2 regions of the Kosakonia cowanii JCM 10956 genome follow, and region 1 is predicted to be linked to the other one. Evidence: predicted binding sites of a transcription regulator. Region 1 holds the regulator's gene; the other holds the start of a gene.
The links. Region 1 encodes PurR, which represses purine synthesis genes. Its sites were predicted from a motif close to CANGCAAACGTTTGCNTG; they were not measured.
Positions count from the first base shown of each region.

Region 1 (5,406 bases):
CGCAGCCGATATCCAGCACGCGCATGCCGGGGGTTAACTGCAGTTTTTCGCAGATAAGCCGCAATTTTGCCTGCTGCGCCTCGGCAAGGGTGGTCGCTTCTTTCCAGTAGCCACAGGAGTACTGCATCGCGGGGTCGAGCATGCGGGTAAAGAGATCGTTGCCGAGATCGTAGTGCTCTTTGCCGACAATCCACGCCCGCTTTTTGCTTTGCAGGTTGAAGAGCCGGGCGGCGGCAATGCGCAGGGTATCTTTGAGATGGTGTGGAAGCTGTTTTTCCAGGCCGGCGCGCAGTACCTGGGTGAAGAATATGTCGAGCCGTTCGCACTCCCACCAGCCGTCCATATAACTTTCGCCGAGTCCGAGCGAACCGTCCTGTAAAACCCGTTTGAAAAAATCAGGATTTTTCACCTGAATATCTGCGGGTGCGGGACCGTTGATACGAATACCTGCGCGACCCAGCAGTTCGTTTGCTATGCGGAACCAGTTGTCATCCCGCACGCTCACTTCTTCTATACACGATGAACTCATACCTTCTCCATCACGAATAGTGATCAGAACTCTACAAGCGTAGACGCTGGCAGAATTTGTGAGAAATCTCACGGTTTGCACCGTAAGGCTGATATCAGACGTAGAACAGAGGAAGGGAGAGACCCTTGCCAGAAAAGGCCCTCCTTGGGGAAACGAGCACGCTCCGGTGCCCGTTACTGCATAATATTTATCGTATTTATGAGATAGCCGAGAATCAGTATAGGCCTCAATATCAGGTGATTCAACTTGTCGCTAATAGCGTGCTAATTACGCCATTAGCGACAGTCCCGTCAGCAACTACCCGCGCGCGGAGGAGGGCTCACGCACCTCATCCTGCTCTTCGTCTGCGCGATGCTGAATGCCATAACCGAGTGCCGCGAGCAGCACCATGGCAAGCATCACGCTGGTGGTGGTCAGCAGCGGGGTAATGATCAGCCACGAAACAACGAGGCTTGCGAAGAAGCAGAGCCCCAGTTGCAGGGTATTCTGCAACGCCGCCGCGCGGCCCGTCGCCTGCGGGAAGGGACGCAGCGCCCGCGCCACCACGATAGGGTAGATCGCGCCATTTGCCATCGCCATCAGGCAGAAGGGGATCAGCAGCGCAGTGAGCGAGACGCCGGGAATAAAGCCAACTGCCCAGGTCGCCAGCACGCTCAGAGCAAAGCCGCTCAGTAACCACGGCAACATGCGCGAACCCTGCCATTTTTGCAGCGCTGCGCGGCAGCCGTAACCACCAATCAGGAAAGCGAAGGTTTGTGGCACATAGCTCAGGCCAATTACCGACGGGCCATAGCCCATCTCATGCAGGATAAACGGCGAGCCGGTAAGCCAGGCAAAGAAGCTGGCGGAGCAGGCGGCGTAGATCATCACATTGCCGCGATAATCGCGGGCGCGCAGCAGATCGAGAAAGGTGAGTGCCTGCTGGTCATGCGCCACCTCTTTTACCGGCGATTTGAGGCGGAAAACCGGGATCATCAACACCACGGTGATGGCCAGCAGGGTGGCGAAAATCGCCTGCCATTCAATATGGGCCAGCAGCCAGGCGCCGAGCAGTGGGGCCAGCGCCGGGGTTAAGCCGACCAGCGGCATAATGGTGGCGAAAATACGGTTAACGCGGTGCGCCGGGTAGTGATCTGTCACCAGCGCCTGCCAGCTAACGGTGGCGGCGCAGACGCCGACGGCCTGCACAAAACGCAGCACCAGTAGCCAGGTAGCATCGCGCACCCAGAGGGTGCCAAGGCAGCCCAGGGCGAAAATAGAGAGACCAATCAGCAGAATTGGTTTGCGACCATAACGATCCGACAGCGGTCCCCACAGCAGCTGCGCCACCGCGAACCCGGCCAGGAAAAGGCTCAGCGAGGCGCTGATCACGGCGGGAGAGGTGTTTAAATCTTGCTGAATCGCGCTGAAAGCGGGCAGGTACATGTCGGTGGCTAAAAAGCCCAGCACGCTTAAGCCCGCGAGCCAGACTAAAAATCCTTTGCCAGGTTGCATTCTCATTTCTCTTTAATTGCAGGTAATCAGGGTGGGGAAGTGTAAGGAGTGCTTTCCTGGTTGTGAAACGCTAATATTTGCACATTGGTTTCAAAAATTTTGCAGGCAGAATATGTGGTCAGAATACTCCCTTGAAGTGGTGGATGCCGTAGCGCGGAATGGCAGCTTTAGCGGCGCGGCGCAGGAGTTGCACCGCGTGCCTTCTGCGGTGAGCTACACCGTACGCCAGCTGGAGGAGTGGCTGGCGGTGCCGCTGTTCGTGCGCCGCCACCGCGATGTGGAATTAACCCCCGCCGGCGTCTGGTTTTTAAAGGAGGGGCGGTCTGTTATCAAAAAAATGCTGATCACCCGCCAGCAGTGTCAGCAGATCGCCAACGGCTGGCGCGGCCAGTTGCCGATTGCCGTCGATAACATTGTAAAACGCGCCCGCACGCGGCAGATGATTGTCGATTTCTACCGTCACTTCAGCGATGTTGAACTGGTGGTCTACCAGGAGGTGTTCAACGGCGTCTGGGATGCGCTCGCCGATGGCCGTGTTGAACTGGCGATCGGTGCCACGCAGGCCATTCCCGTCGGGGGGCGCTATGCCTTTCGCGATATGGGCACTTTAAGCTGGAAGTGTGTCGTCTCGCGTCAACATCCGCTGGCACAACTCAACGGTCCGTTAAGCGATGAGACGTTGCGCAACTGGCCGTCGCTGATTCAGGAGGATACCTCCCGCTCGTTGCCGAAGCGCATTACCTGGCTGCTGGATAACCAGAAACGGGTGATGGTGCCCGACTGGGCCTCGTCGGAAGCGTGCCTGTCAGCGGGGCTCTGTGTGGGGATGGTGCCAGCCCATTTTGCCCGACCGTGGCTTGATAGCGGTGACTGGGTGGCGCTTGAACTGGAAAACCCGTTCCCGGATGCCGCCTGCTGCCTGACATGGCAACAAAACGAGGCGTCGCCTGCGCTGAACTGGCTGCTCGATTATCTGGGCGACAGTGAAACGTTGAATAAGGAGTGGCTGCGGGAGCCGGAGTAAGGCTCCCGCGGGAGGGGATTAACGGCGGTAATCGCGGAAGGGGCCATCGGCCACCGAGCGGCGCTCAACCAGGCGCGGATGCACTTCAATCGACTGCGACTGTTCACGCTTATTCACAATGCGATCGAGCAGCATGGTGAATGCCGTTTCGCCCAGCGAGTCCTTCGGCTGATGGATCGTCGTCAACGCGGGGGTAAAGAAGCGCGAGTTGCGCACGTTGTCATAGCCGATAACGGAGATATCCTGCGGCACGCGCAGCCCCATCTCATCGGCAGCGCAGAGGGCGCCCATCGCCATAATGTCGCCGCCGCAGAAGACTGCGGTGGGGCGCGAGGACTGGCCGAGGATCTGCTGCATGGCCCGGTAGCCGGACTCCGGCTCAAAGTCGCCCTGTACAATCCAGTTTTCCGGCACGTTGATCATCGCTTCGTTCATCGCCTTCATAAAGCCAGCCAGACGGCCTGCGCCGGTGTTGCGCTCCAGCGGACCCGGGATCACGCCGATGTCGCGATGGCCGCGCTCGATCAGGTAACGACCGGCCATATAGCCGCCCTGGAAGGCGTTATCGATCACTGAATCGGTGAAGTCTGCCTTCGATTCGCCCCAGTCCATCACCACCATCGGAATATGGCGATACTCTTCTAGCATGGTGAGCACGGTTTCCGGGTACTCAGAGCACATCACCAGCAGGCCATCGACACGCTTTTGCGCCATCATCGACAGATAGGCGCGCTGCTTCTCCTGGCTGTTCCAGGCGTTGCCGAGGATCAGGGTGTAACCCTTCTGGAAACACTTCTTCTCAACCGCTTCGATGATCTCGGCGAAGTAGGCCGCTTCACTGCTGGTCGCCAGCAGACCAATCGATTTGGTGTGATTCACTTTCAGGCTGCGCGCAACGGCGCTTGGCGAATAGTGCAGCTCTTTGATCGCCGCCCAGACAGCGTTGCGCGTCTCTTCGGCGACGAAACGGGTTTTGTTAATTACATGTGATACGGTTGTAGTGGAAACGTTTGCTCGTTTCGCGACATCTTTAATCGTTGCCATCAGATATTACTCCAGACCATATCGTAAGCTCCTGATAATTCGGTAGGTAAACGTTTGCCTTTAAACACCCTGAACTCATCAAAGTGAGTGCGGTACGCCGGGAAAACGACACTGGACGTCAGGAGGGGAGTCAATGGCCGGTACGCTAATAAATTTAGCGTCGAATTTTGTCTGATCTTGAGCAAAAGGGGAAGTATTAAAACCGTTCTGCTGGCAAATCACGCAAGATTTTTCCCATATTTTGTGCAAAAATGCGCAGGCTCACTTTTTGTGGGGAAATTAAATGGAGAAAAATTGATGAGCACCGATCTTAAGTATTCACTCTTCACTACCGTCATCGTTCTGAGCCTGATCGTTTTCGGCGCGCTGACCGCTGCACTGCATTGATCTGATGCGAGGGAGAGCCTTCTCCCTCGGTTCTTGCGTCCCCATTGTTACCCGTTGCGCAATAAACTTTTCTCCGTACGCTCACTTCTGTTTTTTGTGACACCTGTCATACTTTTGCCTTTCGCGACCCGGTAGAGGGTCGGCATGTCCATTTCGGAGTCAAAAGATGAAAATAAATTTCCCCCTGCTTGCCCTGGCGATAGGCGCCTTTGGGATTGGTACCACCGAGTTCTCCCCGATGGGGTTACTGCCGGTGATTGCGCAGGGTGTTGGGGTCTCGATTCCGGCGGCGGGGATGCTGATCAGCGCCTATGCCATCGGCGTTATGGTGGGCGCGCCGCTGATGACGCTGCTGCTTTCCCATCGCGGCCGTCGTAACGCGCTGATTTTCTTAATGGCGATCTTCACCGTCGGCAATGTGCTCTCTGCTATTGCGCCGGATTACGCCACCCTGATGATCGCCCGTATCATCACCAGCCTTAACCACGGCGCCTTCTTCGGCCTTGGCTCGGTGGTAGCCGCGAGCGTTGTCGCGAAAGAGAAGCAGGCCAGCGCGGTGGCGACGATGTTTATGGGGCTGACTATCGCCAATATCGGCGGTGTGCCTGCCGCCACCTGGCTTGGGGAGACGATCGGCTGGCGCATGTCGTTTATGGCAACCGCCGGGCTTGGGGTGATCTCCATGGTCTCGCTCTTCTTCTCATTACCGAAAGGCGGCGTGGGCGCGCGACCCAACGTGCGCAACGAGCTCGCGGTACTGATGCGCCCGCAGGTGCTGACGGCGCTGCTGACTACCGTGCTCGGTGCCGGTGCAATGTTCACTCTCTATACCTACATCTCACCGGTGTTGCGCACACTGACTGACGCCACGCCGGTGTTTGTCACCGCCATGCTGGTGCTGATTGGCGTGGGTTTCTCGATTGGCAAT
Region 1 covers NZ_CP019445.1:3,262,440-3,267,845, forward strand. Annotated here, with positions in the region: gene cfa (cyclopropane fatty acyl phospholipid synthase) at 1-529, opposite strand, end outside; gene punC (purine nucleoside transporter PunC) at 827-2,023, opposite strand; partial or broken gene punR (DNA-binding transcriptional activator PunR) at 2,136-3,069, shown strand; gene purR (HTH-type transcriptional repressor PurR) at 3,066-4,091, opposite strand; gene cydH (cytochrome bd-I oxidase subunit CydH) at 4,389-4,478, shown strand; gene BWI95_RS15400 (MFS transporter) at 4,645-5,406, shown strand, end outside.

Region 2 (5,406 bases), 800 kb from region 1:
TTTACGCCGGAATGCGTCGGGTGTGGGGGAATTTTGCCGGATGGCGCTAACGCTTATCCGGCCTACGGTGTGGGGGCAGGGGGATTTTGCCTGATGGCGCTTCGCTTATCAGGCCTACAAAGCCATCAGCATCATGCAATGTAGGCCGGATAAGGCGTAAGCCGCCATCCGGCAATCGAGTGCGGTGCGGCAAATGCCTGATGGCGCTTCGCTTATCAGGCCTACAGAACCATCAGCATCACGAATGTAGGCCGGATAAGGCGCAAGCCGCCATCCGGCAGCTGTTACCCTTACAGCTTCGACTGCGCCCAGGCAATGCCGCTGGCGTATTCGGGGGGCAGTAACGGCACCAGCGCTTCCAGCGTCGCGCTTAGGCGGCCGGTATCGCTATCATTGAGGTTGAGATGACCCACTTTGCGCCCGGCGCGCACCTCTTTGTCATACCAGTGCAGATGCACCAGCGGCAGCTTCAGCCAGTCGTAGTTAAGATTGCTGCCGATCAGGTTGATCATCACCGACGGGCTGTTGACCACCGGCGGCGGCAGGGGTAAATCGACTATCGCGCGCAGATGCAGCTCAAACTGGCTGATCGAGGCACCATTTTGCGTCCAGTGACCGCTGTTATGCACACGTGGTGCCAGCTCATTGATCAGCAGACCGCCAGGGGTAACGAAACACTCCATTGCCATTACGCCGACATAATTCAGCTCATGCATGATCGCCGACAGCATCGCTTCCGCCTGCTGCTGCTGTTTAGCATTCGGCTGCGGGAAGACCACGCTGGTGCGCAGAATGCCGTCCTGATGCAGGTTGTGGGTCAGCGGATAAAAAACGGTGCTGCCATCGTGGGCGCGGGCGCCTACCAGCGATACTTCGCCGGAGAAGTTGATCCCCTGCTCAACGATGCACTCGCCGTAGCACTCATCCGGCAACTGATCGATATCGGCTGCGCGTAAACGCCACTGGCCGCGACCGTCATAACCGCCAACGCGACGCTTCACGATAGCGTGATCGCCCAGGCGCTCAAACACGCCTGGCCACTCGCTTTTATCGGCAAGCAGTTGCCACGGCGCGGTAGCGAGGTTGAGTTTGTCGAACAGCTGTTTTTGCGTGAAGCGATCGGCGATCACCGGGAAAACGTCACGGTTCACAAACGCCGGATGGCGCGCCAGCTCGCGGGTTAACGCGGTTTCTGGCCAGCGCTCAATCTCGGCGGTAATCACGCTCTGCTGAAACGGCACCGCTTCCGGCGCGTCGTCCAGCCCAACCGGCCAGACGGCAATGCTTAACGGTTCACCCGCCTGGCGCAGCATGCGCCCAAGCTGACCGTTGCCTAATATACAGACCTGTTTCATGCCGCACCCCGTGGATCCGGGTTATCCAGCACTTCATCCGTCTGCCCCTGGCGCCAGTCGGCCAGGCGCAGATGCAGTTCTGCATCGTGCTGGGCGAGGATCTGCGCTGCCAGCAGCGCCGCGTTTGACGCGCCCGCTTTACCTATCGCCAGCGTACCGACGGGAATACCGCGCGGCATCTGCACGATGGAGTAGAGGCTGTCGACGCCGCTTAACGCTGCGGTTTGTACCGGCACACCCAGCACCGGCACCAGCGTTTTGGCGGCAATCATGCCCGGCAGATGCGCCGCGCCGCCGGCGCCTGCGATAATCACCTGAAAGCCGTTTTGCTCCGCCTGCTCAGCAAAGCTAAACAGTTTATCGGGCGTACGGTGGGCAGAGACGATTTCAACGTGGTGCGGGACATTCAGGGTATCGAGGATTTCTGCGGCGAATTGCATGGTGGCCCAATCGCTTTTAGAACCCATAACAATGGCGATGCGCGCCGGTTGGTTGCTTAAAGACATGCGTCTCAAAACTCCTGTGGGTGTGCTTCAGACTACTTCAGAGGGCAGAGAGAATAGCATGGAAAAAAGGCAAGGAAAACGGTTGCGCAGTGAAGTTTGCCTGATTCGTGGGTAAGCCAGTTGGGGTTTCAGAAGGGGAATTGCACCAGCTCTACGTCGCTTTCGCTGACGCGGATCATTGAGCCTTCGCTGTGCCAGGCACCGAGTACGGCACGAAAGGCGGGAGCCTCATTCGCGGTCAGTTGATGAATGGCCGGGCGGTGCGTGTGACCGTGGATCAGCCACTGGACGCGATGCTTTTCCATCGCCTCAATTACGGCCTGCTGGTTGACGTCCATGATCGCCAGTGATTTGCTGCTGTTGGCGGCACGGCTGTCGGCGCGCATTTTTGCCGCCACGCGGTGGCGAATAAACAGCGGCAGGGCGAGAAACAGGGTTTGCAGCCACGGTTGATGCACTTTGGCGCGGAAAGCCTGGTAGCCAGCATCGTCGGTACAGAGCGTGTCGCCGTGCATAATCAGCACCTTACGCCCATACAGCTCAAGCACTTTTTCCTGCGGGAGAAGCTGCATACCACTTTCGCGGGCAAAGCGTTTACCGAGCAAAAAATCGCGGTTGCCGTGGATGAAATAGCAGGGGACGCCGCTGTCGACAAGGGCGCGGATGGCGGCTGCGACGCGCTGGTGCAGCGGGTTGGGATCGTCATCGCCGATCCAGGCTTCGAACAGATCGCCCAGAATGTAGAGCGCATCGGCCTCACGGGCAACGCCGTCTAAAAAATGGAGAAAACCGGCGGTGATCGCCGGTTCTTCCGTGTGCAGATGCAGATCTGCGATAAAGAGTGTTGCCACGAATTACTCGCTGACGTCCACGCTTTCGATGATCACATCTTCTTTCGGAACGTCCTGGTGCATGCCGCTGCGACCGGTAGAGACCGCTTTGATTTTATCGACCACGTCCATGCCTTCAACCACTTCTGCGAAGACGCAGTAGCCCCAACCCTGCAGGTTTTCACCGCTGAAGTTCAGGAAGTCGTTGTCCGCGACGTTGATGAAGAATTGTGCGGTTGCGGAGTGCGGAGCCTGGGTACGCGCCATTGCCAGCGTGCCACGGGTGTTTTTCAGGCCGTTGTTGGCTTCGTTTTTGATCGCGTCTTTCGTGACTTTCTGATTCATGCCCGGTTCAAAACCGCCGCCCTGAATCATAAAGCCGTTGATCACACGGTGGAAAATCGTGTTGTTGTAGAAACCTTCACGGCAGTAGTCCAGGAAGTTTTTAACTGTTTCAGGCGCTTTGTCATCAAAGGTTTTGATTACGATATCGCCGTGATTAGTGTGGAAAGTAACCATTATTGCATCCTGTTCTGATAGTGTGGTGCGTAGACCCGCGTTTGGGTCAGAGATAGTGGCTTGTTATAGCATAACCGCGAGGCTGGATCACCTTGCAAAGTGAGCTGCTTCGGGTTTGAATTACAGGTAATATATACGGTTTTCACGCCCACACACGTCTACATGGAATCTTCGATGTTAAAAATTTTTAATACACTGACGCGCCAAAAAGAGGAATTCAAACCTATCCATGCCGGGGAAGTCGGCATGTACGTGTGTGGTATCACTGTTTACGATCTCTGTCACATTGGTCATGGCCGTACTTTCGTCGCCTTTGACGTTGTCGCACGCTATCTGCGCTTCCTCGGCTATAAGCTGAAATATGTGCGCAATATCACCGATATCGACGACAAGATCATCAAACGTGCCAATGAGAATGGCGAAGATTTCGTTGCGCTGGTCGATCGCATGATCGCCGAAATGCACACCGATTTTGACGCACTCAATATTCTGCGCCCGGATAACGAACCGCGCGCGACGCACCATATTCACGAAATCATTGAGATCACCGAGAGCCTGCTGGCTCGCGGCCACGCCTATGTGGCGGATAATGGCGATGTGATGTTCTCCGTGCCAAGCGATCCGCATTACGGCCAGCTTTCGCGCCAGGATCTCGACCAGCTGCAGGCGGGCGCACGCGTCGAAGTGGCGGATATCAAGCGCAACCCGATGGATTTCGTGCTGTGGAAGATGTCCAAGCCGGGCGAGCCGAGCTGGCCGTCGCCGTGGGGCGAAGGGCGTCCGGGCTGGCACATTGAGTGTTCGGCGATGAACTGCAAACAGCTGGGATCGCATTTTGATATTCACGGCGGCGGATCGGATCTGATGTTCCCGCACCATGAAAACGAAATCGCCCAGTCGACCTGTGCGCACGATGGCGAGTACGTTAACTACTGGATGCACTCCGGTATGGTGATGGTTGACCGCGAGAAGATGTCAAAATCGCTGGGTAACTTCTTTACCGTGCGCGACGTGCTGAAGTATTACGATGCGGAAACCATTCGCTACTTCCTGATGTCCGGCCACTACCGCAGCCAGCTCAACTACAGCGAAGAGAACCTCAAGCAGGCCCGCTCGGCGCTGGAGCGTCTCTACACTGCGCTGCGCGGAACCGACGAATCGGTTGCGGCTGAGGGGGGTGAAGCCTTTGAAGCGCGATTTATTGAAGCGATGGATGATGACTTCAACACGCCGGAAGCCTACTCGGTGCTGTTTGATATGGCGCGTGAAGTGAACCGTCTGAAAACGGAAGATGCTCATTCAGCAAACGCGCTGGCCTCGCATATGCGTAAACTCGCGGGCGTACTGGGTCTGCTGGAGCAGAACCCGGATCTCTTCCTGCAGAGCGGCGCGCAGGCGGATGACGGCGAAGTCGCGGAGATTGAGCAGCTTATTCAGCAGCGTCTGGATGCGCGTAAAGCGAAGGACTGGGCGGCGGCCGATGCCGCACGCGATCGCCTGAACGAGATGGGCATCGTGCTGGAAGATGGCCCGCAGGGCACCACCTGGCGCCGTAAGTAATCCCGCATACCGGGCAGGCGAACGCGCTGTCCGCTTATCGAAGCCGCCATCCGCACTGTGCCGGATGGCGGCTTTTTCTTTCTACAGACCGGCCTTACCGTCTGCGCCACCACAACAAACCCATCACCACCACGCCCGGCAGCCATACCCACATTAGCTCAGAGAGGATCACCTGATGCCCGTAGGGCGTGGTATAGCGTGACAGGGCGAACGGCGCGACTTTTATCACCTGCCATGGCGCGAAAAAGCGTTCATCAGACCAGGGCCAGAGCCAGCCAACCCCTTTCCCGCCGGTAGTGATGGAGTCCAGCAGGCTGTGCGACAGCAGGGAGAGGGTTAAAAATGCCCAACAGCGCGTCAGGCTTGCCTTAAAGCGCTTATGGCCGAGCCAGGCGACCAGTAGCGGGACGACGAAGGCGAAGAGCAGGGAGTGGGTAAAACCGCGGTGGCCAAGAACATCACCGTAGGCAACGCCGAATTTAAACGCCAGCACATCGGCGTCCGGCAGCATGGCAAGTCCCATACCCGCCAGCAGCAAACCCCGAGGGATGACTTTACTGCCGAGCCCAAGCCCGAGACAGAGCGGAACAGCAGCGTGAGTGACGATAGTTGGCATAAAGCATCTCCCTGAGAAAA
Region 2 covers NZ_CP019445.1:2,458,247-2,463,652, forward strand. Annotated here, with positions in the region: gene purK (5-(carboxyamino)imidazole ribonucleotide synthase) at 291-1,355, opposite strand; gene purE (5-(carboxyamino)imidazole ribonucleotide mutase) at 1,352-1,861, opposite strand; gene lpxH (UDP-2,3-diacylglucosamine diphosphatase) at 1,990-2,712, opposite strand; gene ppiB (peptidylprolyl isomerase B) at 2,716-3,210, opposite strand; gene cysS (cysteine--tRNA ligase) at 3,385-4,770, shown strand; gene BWI95_RS11580 (metal-dependent hydrolase) at 4,865-5,386, opposite strand.
Region 2: a site for PurR is predicted at 1,933-1,950, ahead of purE (5-(carboxyamino)imidazole ribonucleotide mutase). Genes of this name have one in related genera too.